One region of the Mesorhizobium sp. WSM3873 genome, then DNA from elsewhere that is predicted to be linked to it. Evidence: predicted binding sites of a transcription regulator. Region 1 holds the regulator's gene; each other region holds the start of a gene.
The links. Region 1 encodes HrcA, which represses chaperone genes, less so after heat shock. Its sites were predicted from a motif close to GTTAGCACTCNCNNNNNGNGAGTGCTAAC; they were not measured.
Positions count from the first base shown of each region.

Region 2: the regulator HrcA is predicted to act here: its motif matches at 1,237-1,265, upstream of groES (co-chaperone GroES).
Region 3: the regulator HrcA is predicted to act here: its motif matches at 1,387-1,415, upstream of groES (co-chaperone GroES).

Region 1 covers NZ_LYTM01000055.1:249,472-252,747, reverse strand. The annotation lists gene rph (ribonuclease PH) at 1-637, opposite strand, end outside; gene hrcA (heat-inducible transcriptional repressor HrcA) at 805-1,887, shown strand; gene A9K71_RS27220 (hypothetical protein) at 1,919-2,116, shown strand; gene A9K71_RS27215 (sorbosone dehydrogenase family protein) at 2,227-3,276, shown strand, end outside.
Region 2 covers NZ_LYTM01000009.1:21,606-24,881, reverse strand. The annotation lists gene A9K71_RS07895 (Hsp20/alpha crystallin family protein) at 1-501, opposite strand, end outside; gene A9K71_RS07890 (Hsp20 family protein) at 586-1,062, opposite strand; gene groES (co-chaperone GroES) at 1,411-1,725, shown strand; gene groL (chaperonin GroEL) at 1,778-3,276, shown strand, end outside.
Region 3 covers NZ_LYTM01000054.1:250,889-254,164, forward strand. The annotation lists gene A9K71_RS25755 (hypothetical protein) at 1-446, opposite strand, end outside; tRNA gene A9K71_RS25760 (tRNA-Ser) at 849-938, shown strand; gene groES (co-chaperone GroES) at 1,463-1,759, shown strand; gene groL (chaperonin GroEL) at 1,822-3,276, shown strand, end outside.

The sequences.
Region 1 (3,276 bases):
CTTCGGAGAAGGGCTCGCCTTCCGCCGTGCCCTGGATCTCGACGATGCCGCCCTTGCCGGTCATGACGAAATTGGCGTCGGTGCCGGCCGAGGAATCCTCGAGATAATCGAGATCGATGACCGGCTGTCCGTCATGGATGCCGCAGGAGATCGCCGCGACATGGTCCTTGAGCACCTTGGAAACGCTGGCCATCTGGCGCGCTTCCATCCAGCGCAGGCAATCGTATAGCGCCACCCAGCCGCCGGTGATCGAGGCGGTGCGGGTGCCGCCGTCGGCCTGGATAACGTCGCAGTCGACGGTGATCTGCTGTTCGCCCAGGGCCTGCAGGTCGACAACGGCGCGCAACGAACGACCGATCAGCCGCTGGATCTCCAGCGTGCGGCCGCCCTGCTTGCCGGCGGAAGCCTCGCGGCGCATGCGCTCGCCCGTCGAGCGCGGCAGCATGCCGTATTCGGCCGTAACCCAGCCCTTGCCGGAATTGCGCATCCAGGCCGGCACCTTTTCCTCCAGGCTCGCCGTGCACAGCACATGCGTGTCGCCGAACTTCACCAGGCACGAGCCTTCGGCATGCTTGGAGACGCCGCGCTCGAAGGAGATGGCGCGCATTTCGTCGGGCTGGCGTTTGGAGGGGCGCATTCGGCCTTCTTTCCTATGGTTTTGGATTCGTCGGCGGCTTGTAGACGCATGCGATGGATGGCGCAAAGGAAAAGGGCGCCAAGGAAACTCCGCGCAAAGGGAAAATGGCCCGGGTTGCGCCAGGGAGGCTTAAGTCTATATCTTCCAATAGGAGGTTTTTCGCTGGAATGAACAAGGCAGTCGATCCCGCATCGCAGCCGCCCGTGCTTCAGTCGCTCGACATGCGCTCGCGCGACATCTTCCGGCGGATTGTCGATTCCTATCTGCGCGACGGCGAGCCGGTCGGCTCGCGCAGCCTGTCGCGCATCCTGCCGTCGTCGCTGTCACCGGCCACCATCCGCAACGTGATGAGCGACCTCGAGCATCTGGGGCTGATCTACGCGCCGCATATCTCGGCCGGGCGCCTGCCGACCCAGACCGGCCTGCGCTTCTTCGTCGATGCCTTCATGGAGCTCGGCGATCTGTCGGACGACGAGCGCCGCGTCATCGAGGCGCAGGTGCGTGCCTCGGGCTCGGGCGCGACGCTGGAGCATATGCTGACAGAGGCCAGCCAGATGCTCTCCGGCATGTCGCGCGGCGCCGGCCTGGTGCTCGCCGCCAAGAACGAGGTGGCTCTGAAGCACATCGAGTTCATCCAGTTGGAACCCACCAAGGCGCTCGCCGTCCTCGTGTCGCAGAGCGGCGATGTCGAGAACCGCGTTGTCGACCTGCCGGCCGGTATCACCGTCTCGCAGCTGCACGAGGCCTCGAACTTCCTCAACGCCCATATCCGCGGCCGCACGCTGGCCGAGGCCCGGGTCGAGATCGCGCGCATCAAGGACGAGACCAGGGCGGCTCTCGACACGCTGTCGCAGGAACTGGTCGAGAAGGGCCTCGCCGTCTGGGCCGGCGCCGAAAGCGGCCTGCCGGCGCGCCTCATCGTGCGCGGCCGCGCCAATCTTCTGGAAAACGTCACCGCCCAGGCCGATCTCGAATTGCTGCGCCATCTGTTCGAGGATCTGGAAACGCAGGACGGACTGCTGCAGCTCCTCGACCTCGCCGAGGAAGGTCCGGGCGTGCGCATCTTCATCGGCTCGGAGAACAAGTTGTTTTCGCTGTCCGGTTCGTCGCTCGTGGTCGCGCCCTATCGCGACAAAGATGCGCGCGTCGTCGGCGCGCTCGGCGTCATCGGCCCGACGCGATTGAACTATGCCCGCATCGTCCCGATGGTCGACTATACGGCCCAGTTGATTTCGCGCATGCTGAGGTAGGCGAGCGGGAAACGTCGCAAGGAGGGTGGAAATGGCGCTGGAATCGTTCAAGGCCCAGATCAGCCTGCTGCTCGAGGAGATGGTGAACCAGCCGGAAGACGATCACGAGATCCAGGAGCTACTGCGCGAGAAGCTCAGGGAAATGCGCGCCATGGGCCTGCCGCTGCCGGCCGATCTGGTCGCGTTGGAAAAGCAGCTCGACGACGATCTGGATATCGAAGAGAGCTGAACTGCCGGCGTTTCCCGTCAAAATCCGCATGCCCGGCTTCTCTTTTGGAAAGCCTGCCCGATATTCGCTGTCTGGTTGCTGATGCACGTTGGCGAATAACGGAGAACAGCATGATACGCATTGCCGGCCTTGCCGCCCTCGCTTTGTTCCTGGCCTCCGGCGCCGTCGCGCAGCAGGCCGATCAGCCCTTGCTCACCGGCAAAAAGGCCTTCGGTGACTGGAAGGCCGACCGGCCCGGCGTGCGGCGCCTCATCAGGCCCGACGATCTCCCGAAGCCGAATGTCGCCGAATCCGCCTCGAACGGCGGCGGTGTCACCGATCGCCCCGAGGATGCCACGCCAGCCCTCCCACCCGGCTTTTCGGCCGAGCTGGTGGCTTCGGGCATCAGCAGCCCGCGTGTCGTGCGCACGGCGCCGAACGGCGATCTCTTCGTCGCCGACAGCAGGGCGAACCAGGTCCGCGTCTATCGACTGGCCGAAGGCAGCGCCAAGTCCGCCGAGAAGTCGGTCTTTGCCAAAGGCCTGACCCGGCCCTACGGCATCGCCTTCTATCCGCCGGGCGACAAGCCGCAATGGGTCTATGTCGCCAACAGCAACAGCGTCGTCCGCTTTGCCTATCGCGACGGCGACCTCAAAGCTTCCGGCGAGCCCGAAACGATCGTCTCGGACATCCCGTCGAGCCATCACTGGACGCGCGACATCGCCTTTTCGCCCGACGGCAAAACGCTCTATCTCTCGGTCGGCTCGGGCTCGAATACCGCGGAGGGCATGGGAGCGAGGCCGAAGGGCGGCGTCGAAGAATGGGCGAGATCGGCACCGCTCGGCGCTACCTGGGGCGCGGAGGAAGGCCGAGCGGATGTGCTCGCTTTCGATCCTGACGGCAAGAACCGCAGGATGGTCGCCACCGGCCTGCGCAACTGCTCGGGCATGACGGTGCAGCCGGCCACGGGCGCGCTCTGGTGCGTCGTCAACGAACGCGACGAGCTCGGCGACAACGTGCCTTTCGAATATGCGACCGCCGTCAAGGAGGGAGCCTTCTATGGCTGGCCCTGGTACTATATCGGCGACAACGAGGATCCGCGCCACAAAGGCGCGCGGCCCGATCTCGCCGGCAAGGTCACGGTTCCGGACGTGCTGATCCAGGCACATTCGGCGCCGCTC
Region 2 (3,276 bases), on a different contig from region 1:
GATTTCGATACGCTTGGCCTGCGACTGCGCCTTCGCGGTCTTGGGCAGCATTACCGTCAGCACGCCGTTCTTGAAGCGGGCATCGATCTTGTCTTCTTCGATCTCGTAGCCCAGCGGGATGCGACGCTCGAAGCGGCCATAGACGCGCTCGGAGAACTGCCGCTCCTTGTCCTCCGTCTCGGAGCGCTTTTCACCCTTCAGCGTCAGCACGCCATCATCAAGCAGCACCTCGATGTCCTTCTCGTCCAGGCCCGGGACTTCGGCCGCCACCTTGATCTCCTTCTCGTTGTCGGAGATCTCAACGCTCGGCCAGCCGGCACCAAAGGCTGATACGCCGCCTAGGGATGGCAAGCCGGAACCGAAACCCCGGAAGACGTCGTCGAACAGCCGATTCACCTCGCGATGCAGCGACAGGAAAGGATCGCGTTCGCCGTCGCGGAAGACACTTGGAACCTGGTTGCCATTGTTTCGGCCCCAGGGAATCAGATCACGAACACTCATTTTTTCCTCCTTTCTGTTCATCCGGAAGACAAGGAAGCGCCGGGAACATCACCCGGCGCTTGGCGCAAAGCGCGGCGAGAAGGCTCAGGCCGCCTTGTTGTCGGCCTCGATTTTCTTTGTCGCGGCCTTTGGCGATGATTTGTCCGCCGTGATCTCGATCCGGCGCGGCTTCATTTCTTCCGGGATCTCGCGTTTGAGGTCGATTGTCAGCAGGCCGTTGACGAGGCTCGCATCGACGACCTTGACGTGATCGGCAAGCTCGAAGCGACGCTGGAATGCGCGGCCGGCAATGCCGCGATGCAGGTACTCGCCGTTGTCCTCGCCTGCCTTTTGGCCAGAAACCATCAGCATGTTCTGCTCCTGGGTAATGGCCAGTTCGTCCTGGCTGAAGCCTGCCAGGGCCATGGTGATGCGGTAGTCGTCCTCGCCGCTCTTGGCGATATCGTAGGGCGGCCAGTTGTCAGCGGTTTCGATGCGGCTTGCGGTCTCGAGCGCGTTCAGCATTCGATCGAAGCCGATGCTCGACCGGAACAGGGGAGAAAAGTCGAAACTGGTTCTCATAGCTACATCCTCCATTGAGCAACATAGATACGAGGAGCGCCAAGGCAGCGGCGCTCCTTGACCTTGCCGGCCACTTCAGGCGCCGGCAGGTTCGATTTGGGAATTGATTCCTTTGCCGTCAAGGGGTCCGGGACGTGCCCGTCAAAGCTGCATAATTACCTTTGTTTTCACGGCGCTAGCACTCGGCTGTTGCGAGTGCCAAAAAATTTCTTGCGGCCTCTTGAAACCGGCGCGTGCAAAACCAAATCCACATGCGCGAGGCCGAAAAGGATCGCGAGCCCCGCTCCGGTCCTTCCGGTCCGGAGTGGAGGAACCTCTCAAAATCTGTTTGTCCCGAAGGAGAACGATATGAAGTTCCATCCATTGCATGACCGCGTTCTGGTCCGCCGCGTCGAGGCCGAGGAGAAGACGGCCGGCGGCATCATCATCCCGGACACGGCGAAGGAGAAGCCGCAGGAAGGCGAGATCATCGCCGTCGGTTCCGGCGCGCGCGACGAGAGCGGCAAGCTCATTCCCCTCGACGTCAAAGTCGGCGACCGCATCCTGTTCGGCAAGTGGTCCGGCACCGAGATCAAGCTCAACGGTGAAGACCTGCTCATCATGAAGGAAAGCGACGTGATGGGTGTGGTCGAGCAGACATCGGCGTTGGGAAAAGCGGCTTGAACCGGCCCACCCGATCCGGTGAATGAAAGCTGCCTGCTGAAGGAGTGTTCCAATGGCTGCCAAGGAAGTGAAATTCCATTCCGACGCCCGCGACCGCATGTTGCGCGGCGTCAATATTCTCGCCGACGCGGTGAAAGTCACCCTCGGCCCTAAGGGCCGCAATGTCGTCATCGACAAGTCGTTCGGCGCTCCGCGCATCACCAAGGACGGCGTCACTGTCGCCAAGGAGATCGAGCTCGAGGACAAGTTCGAGAACATGGGCGCGCAGATGGTGCGCGAGGTCGCCTCGAAAACCAGCGATATCGCCGGCGACGGCACGACCACCGCGACCGTTCTCGCCCAGGCCATCGTCAGGGAAGGTGCCAAGGCCGTTGCCGCCGGCATGAATCCCATGGATCTGAAGCGCGGCATCGACAAAGCCGTCGAGGCTATTGTTCAGGAGTTGAAGACCAACGCCCGCAAGGTGACCAGAAATGACGAGATCGCCCAGGTCGGCACGATTTCGGCCAATGGTGATGCCGAGATCGGCCGTTTCCTTGCTGAGGCGATGCAGAAGGTCGGCAACGAGGGCGTCATCACCGTCGAGGAAGCCAAGACCGCCGACACCGAGCTGGAAGTGGTCGAAGGCATGCAGTTCGATCGCGGTTATCTCTCGCCTTACTTCATCACCAATCAGGATAAGATGCGCGTCGAGCTCGAAGAGCCCTATGTGCTGATCCACGAGAAGAAGCTTTCCAACCTGCAGGCGCTGCTGCCGGTTCTGGAGGCGGTGGTTCAGTCGGCGAAGCCCCTGCTCATCATCGCGGAGGATGTCGAGGGCGAGGCGCTCGCGACGCTGGTGGTCAACAAGCTGCGCGGCGGCCTGAAGGTTGCGGCCGTCAAGGCTCCGGGCTTCGGCGACCGCCGCAAGGCCATGCTGGAGGACATCGCCATCCTCACCGGCGGCACCGCTATCAGCGAGGATCTCGGCATCAAGCTTGAGAACGTCACGCTGGAGATGCTCGGCCGCACCAAGAAAGTGGTGGTCGAGAAGGAGAACACCACGATCGTCGATGGCGCCGGCAAGAAGGAGGAGATCCAGGGCCGCGTCGCGCAGATCAAGGCGCAAATCGAGGAGACCACCTCGGACTACGATCGCGAGAAGCTGCAGGAGCGTCTGGCCAAGCTCGCCGGCGGCGTGGCTGTGATCCGCGTCGGCGGTTCGACGGAGGTCGAGGTCAGGGAGCGCAAGGACCGCGTCGACGATGCCATGCATGCGACGCGCGCGGCGGTCGAGGAAGGCATTCTTCCGGGCGGCGGCGTGGCGCTGCTCAGGGCCGCCAATGCGCTCGACGCGGTGGCTGCCGACAACCCCGACCAGAGATACGGCGTCGACATCGTGCGGCGCGCCATCGAGGCGCCGGCGCGTCAGATCGCCGAGAACAGCGGGGCGGAAGGCTCGATCATCGTCGGCAAGCTGCGCGAGAAGACCGATTTCGCCTATGGCTGGAACGCCCAGACCGGCGAATATGGCGATCTTTTCAGCCAGGGCGTCATCGATCCGGCCAAGGT
Region 3 (3,276 bases), on a different contig from region 1:
TCGGCATTCGCATACACCGTCTCGGCGCCGGCGCCGCGCCGCAAGAGGTAGATGCAGAGCAGGCCGATGGCGATCTCGGCGACCGTGAAGCCCAGCGCTTCGGCCGAGAAGACGAAATCGGGCACAAGAAGCGTGTAGGCCTGACGCACGACGAGCCAAAGGATGATGGCGACTTGCCAGATCGTATAGTGACGCGGGAAACGCGCCGACCGGTTGAAGGCGAGGCCGAGCAGGTAAAGCCCCCACAGAATGGTCACGACGCCGCCGGTCAGCCCGCCGTAGATCAGGAAGAGCACGCTTTCCGGCAGATTGAAGTCTCCGATCAGCCGCCAGCTCGAGATCAGGCCATAGGCCGATAACCCCATGACGATGATCAGCCACGCCACGGGGATGAAGGAGAGCCCGCTGTCGGGCCGGCTCGCGGGCTGCGGGTTGATCGATGCCATGTCAGGACGATGCCCCTCGCAAAGCCCAAGCAGTTCCGGGAACTGCGTCGTGGTTTTCCGTCCGGAAGTGCACGAAACAAACGCCTGAGACAGTCGACAGGCGGCCAGGGCCGAAGTCAAGCGCGGGAAACCGCGCCGGCCAGCCTTTGCACAGCATTCGGCTGCATGGCAGGCCACCGGAGCAGCTTTCGCGCCATCCACGGCAAAAGCCACGGAATGACTTGGCATTCGCTTTAGGATCGACTAGATGAGCCCCGCGCCTGTTTTGCCTAGACGGCTAGAGGTGCCGGGAAAGGGTTGCCTGCCGGTTGAAGGCACCCCAACTTTAGGCCGAGAGGCCTTCCCGAGGAGATGCATCTCCCCAACCCGCGCGGCGAAACCGGCCGACGCGACATGCAAGACGGAGAGGTGGCCGAGTGGTTGAAGGCGCACGCCTGGAAAGTGTGTTTACGGGAAACCGTAACGCGGGTTCGAATCCCGCTCTCTCCGCCAGTTCATCAACAAAATCAATACTTTAGAGAGAATTTCCGAATTTACCCCGCCAAAAAGCCCATCATGCAGGACGCTATTGATTTAGACAGCATGCGACGGCATGAGACATCCAGCCGGGGTGCATTCCCATCGTAACGGGGACCCCATCGAGATTGGTGAGCGACTAGTCTCGAGCGCCTTCTGCAAGTGCCTGCCAAAGCGATGAGCGCTCGTTGCGACCCCGAGTTTATGGATGCGGCCGACGGCTCGGCCGTTAATTTCACATAATTTCACATTCCAAATAAGACACAAAAGTCGGCCCAGAGATCACGGCCGAAACGCGCTTAGGCACTGGGATGCGCCCGTAATGGAGCCCAGGCCTTCCGTGTCGATTCCAAATCTTTTGCTCTTCGGGGGGTCCGCTCATCCGTCTTGACCAGGACAAACCTACAGCCTATCTCATCGCCACGTTAGCACTCCCCGCTGGCAAGTGCTAACCGGCTCCGGCAACGAACCTTTCAACCTCCGCACCAGGGATATCCAATATGGCAAAGTCGAATTTCCGGCCGCTGCATGACCGCGTGGTCGTTCGTCGGGTCGAATCCGAATCCAAGACGGTGGGCGGGATCATCATCCCGGATACGGCGAAGGAAAAGCCGCAGGAAGGCGAGATCATCGCTGTCGGCTCCGGCGCCCGCGACGAAAGCGGCAAGCTCGTCCCGCTGGACGTCAAGGCCGGCGACCGCATCCTGTTCGGCAAGTGGTCGGGCACTGAAGTCAAGCTCAATGGCGAAGACCTTCTGATCATGAAGGAATCCGACATCATGGGCATCATCGGCTGAATTTCGGCCTCTCCATCAAATGAGTTTTCGGGCTCTTCTCGAGCCCCTGTCAGGAGCTAACCATGGCTGCAAAAGACGTAAAATTCTCCCGCGACGCCCGTGAGCGCATGCTGCGCGGTGTCAACATCCTCGCCGACGCGGTGAAGGTCACCCTCGGTCCCAAGGGCCGCAACGTCGTCATCGACAAGTCGTTCGGCGCCCCGCGCATCACCAAGGACGGCGTCACCGTCGCCAAGGAGATCGAGCTCGAGGACAAGTTCGAGAACATGGGCGCACAGATGGTCCGCGAAGTCGCTTCGAAGACCAACGACATCGCCGGCGACGGCACGACCACCGCGACCGTCCTCGCCCAGGCGATCGTGCAGGAAGGCAACAAGGCGGTTGCCGCCGGCATGAACCCGATGGACCTCAAGCGCGGCATCGACCTCGCCGTCACCGAGGTCGTCGCGACGCTGGTCAAGAACGCCAAGAAGATCAAGACCTCCGAGGAGGTTGCCCAGGTCGGCACCATCGCCGGCAATGGCGACGTTTCGGTCGGCTCGATGATCGCGGAAGCGATGCAGAAGGTCGGCAACGAAGGCGTCATCACCGTCGAGGAAGCCAAGACCGCCGAGACCGAGCTGGAAGTCGTCGAAGGCATGCAGTTCGACCGCGGCTATCTCTCGCCCTACTTCGTCACCAACGCCGACAAGATGGTCGCCGATCTGGAAGACGCCTACATCCTGCTGCACGAGAAGAAGCTCTCCAACCTGCAGGCCATGCTGCCGGTCCTGGAAGCCGTCGTTCAGACCTCGAAGCCGCTGCTCATCATCTCGGAAGACGTCGAAGGCGAGGCCCTGGCCACGCTGGTCGTCAACAAGCTGCGTGGTGGCCTGAAGATCGCCGCCGTCAAGGCTCCGGGCTTCGGTGACCGCCGCAAGGCCATGCTGGAAGACATCGCCATCCTGACCGGTGGCCAGGTCATCTCGGAAGACCTCGGCATCAAGCTCGAGAATGTCGGCCTCAACATGCTCGGCCGCGCCAAGAAGGTGTCGATCTCCAAGGAGAACACCACCATCGTCGACGGCGCCGGCAAGAGGGTAGAGATCGAGGGCCGCGTTGCCCAGATCAAGCAGCAGATCGAGGAGACCACCTCGGACTACGACAAGGAGAAGCTGCAGGAGCGTCTGGCGAAGCTCGCCGGCGGCGTTGCGGTGATCCGCGTCGGCGGCGCGACCGAGGTCGAGGTCAAGGAAAAGAAGGACCGCGTTGACGACGCTCTGAACGCGACCCGCGCGGCCGTGGAAGAAGGCATCGTTCCCGGCGGCGGCGTCGCGCTGCTGCGCGCTTCGCTGGCCATTACTGTCAGCGGCGCCAACTCCGACCAGACCGCCGGCATCGCCATCGTTCGTCGCGCGCTGCAGTCTCCGGCTCGCCAGATCGCTGCCAACGCCGGCGCTGAAGCCTCGATCGTCGCTGGCAAGATCCTCGAGAACAAGGGCGCGACCTTCGGCTTCAACGCCCAGACCGGTGAGTAT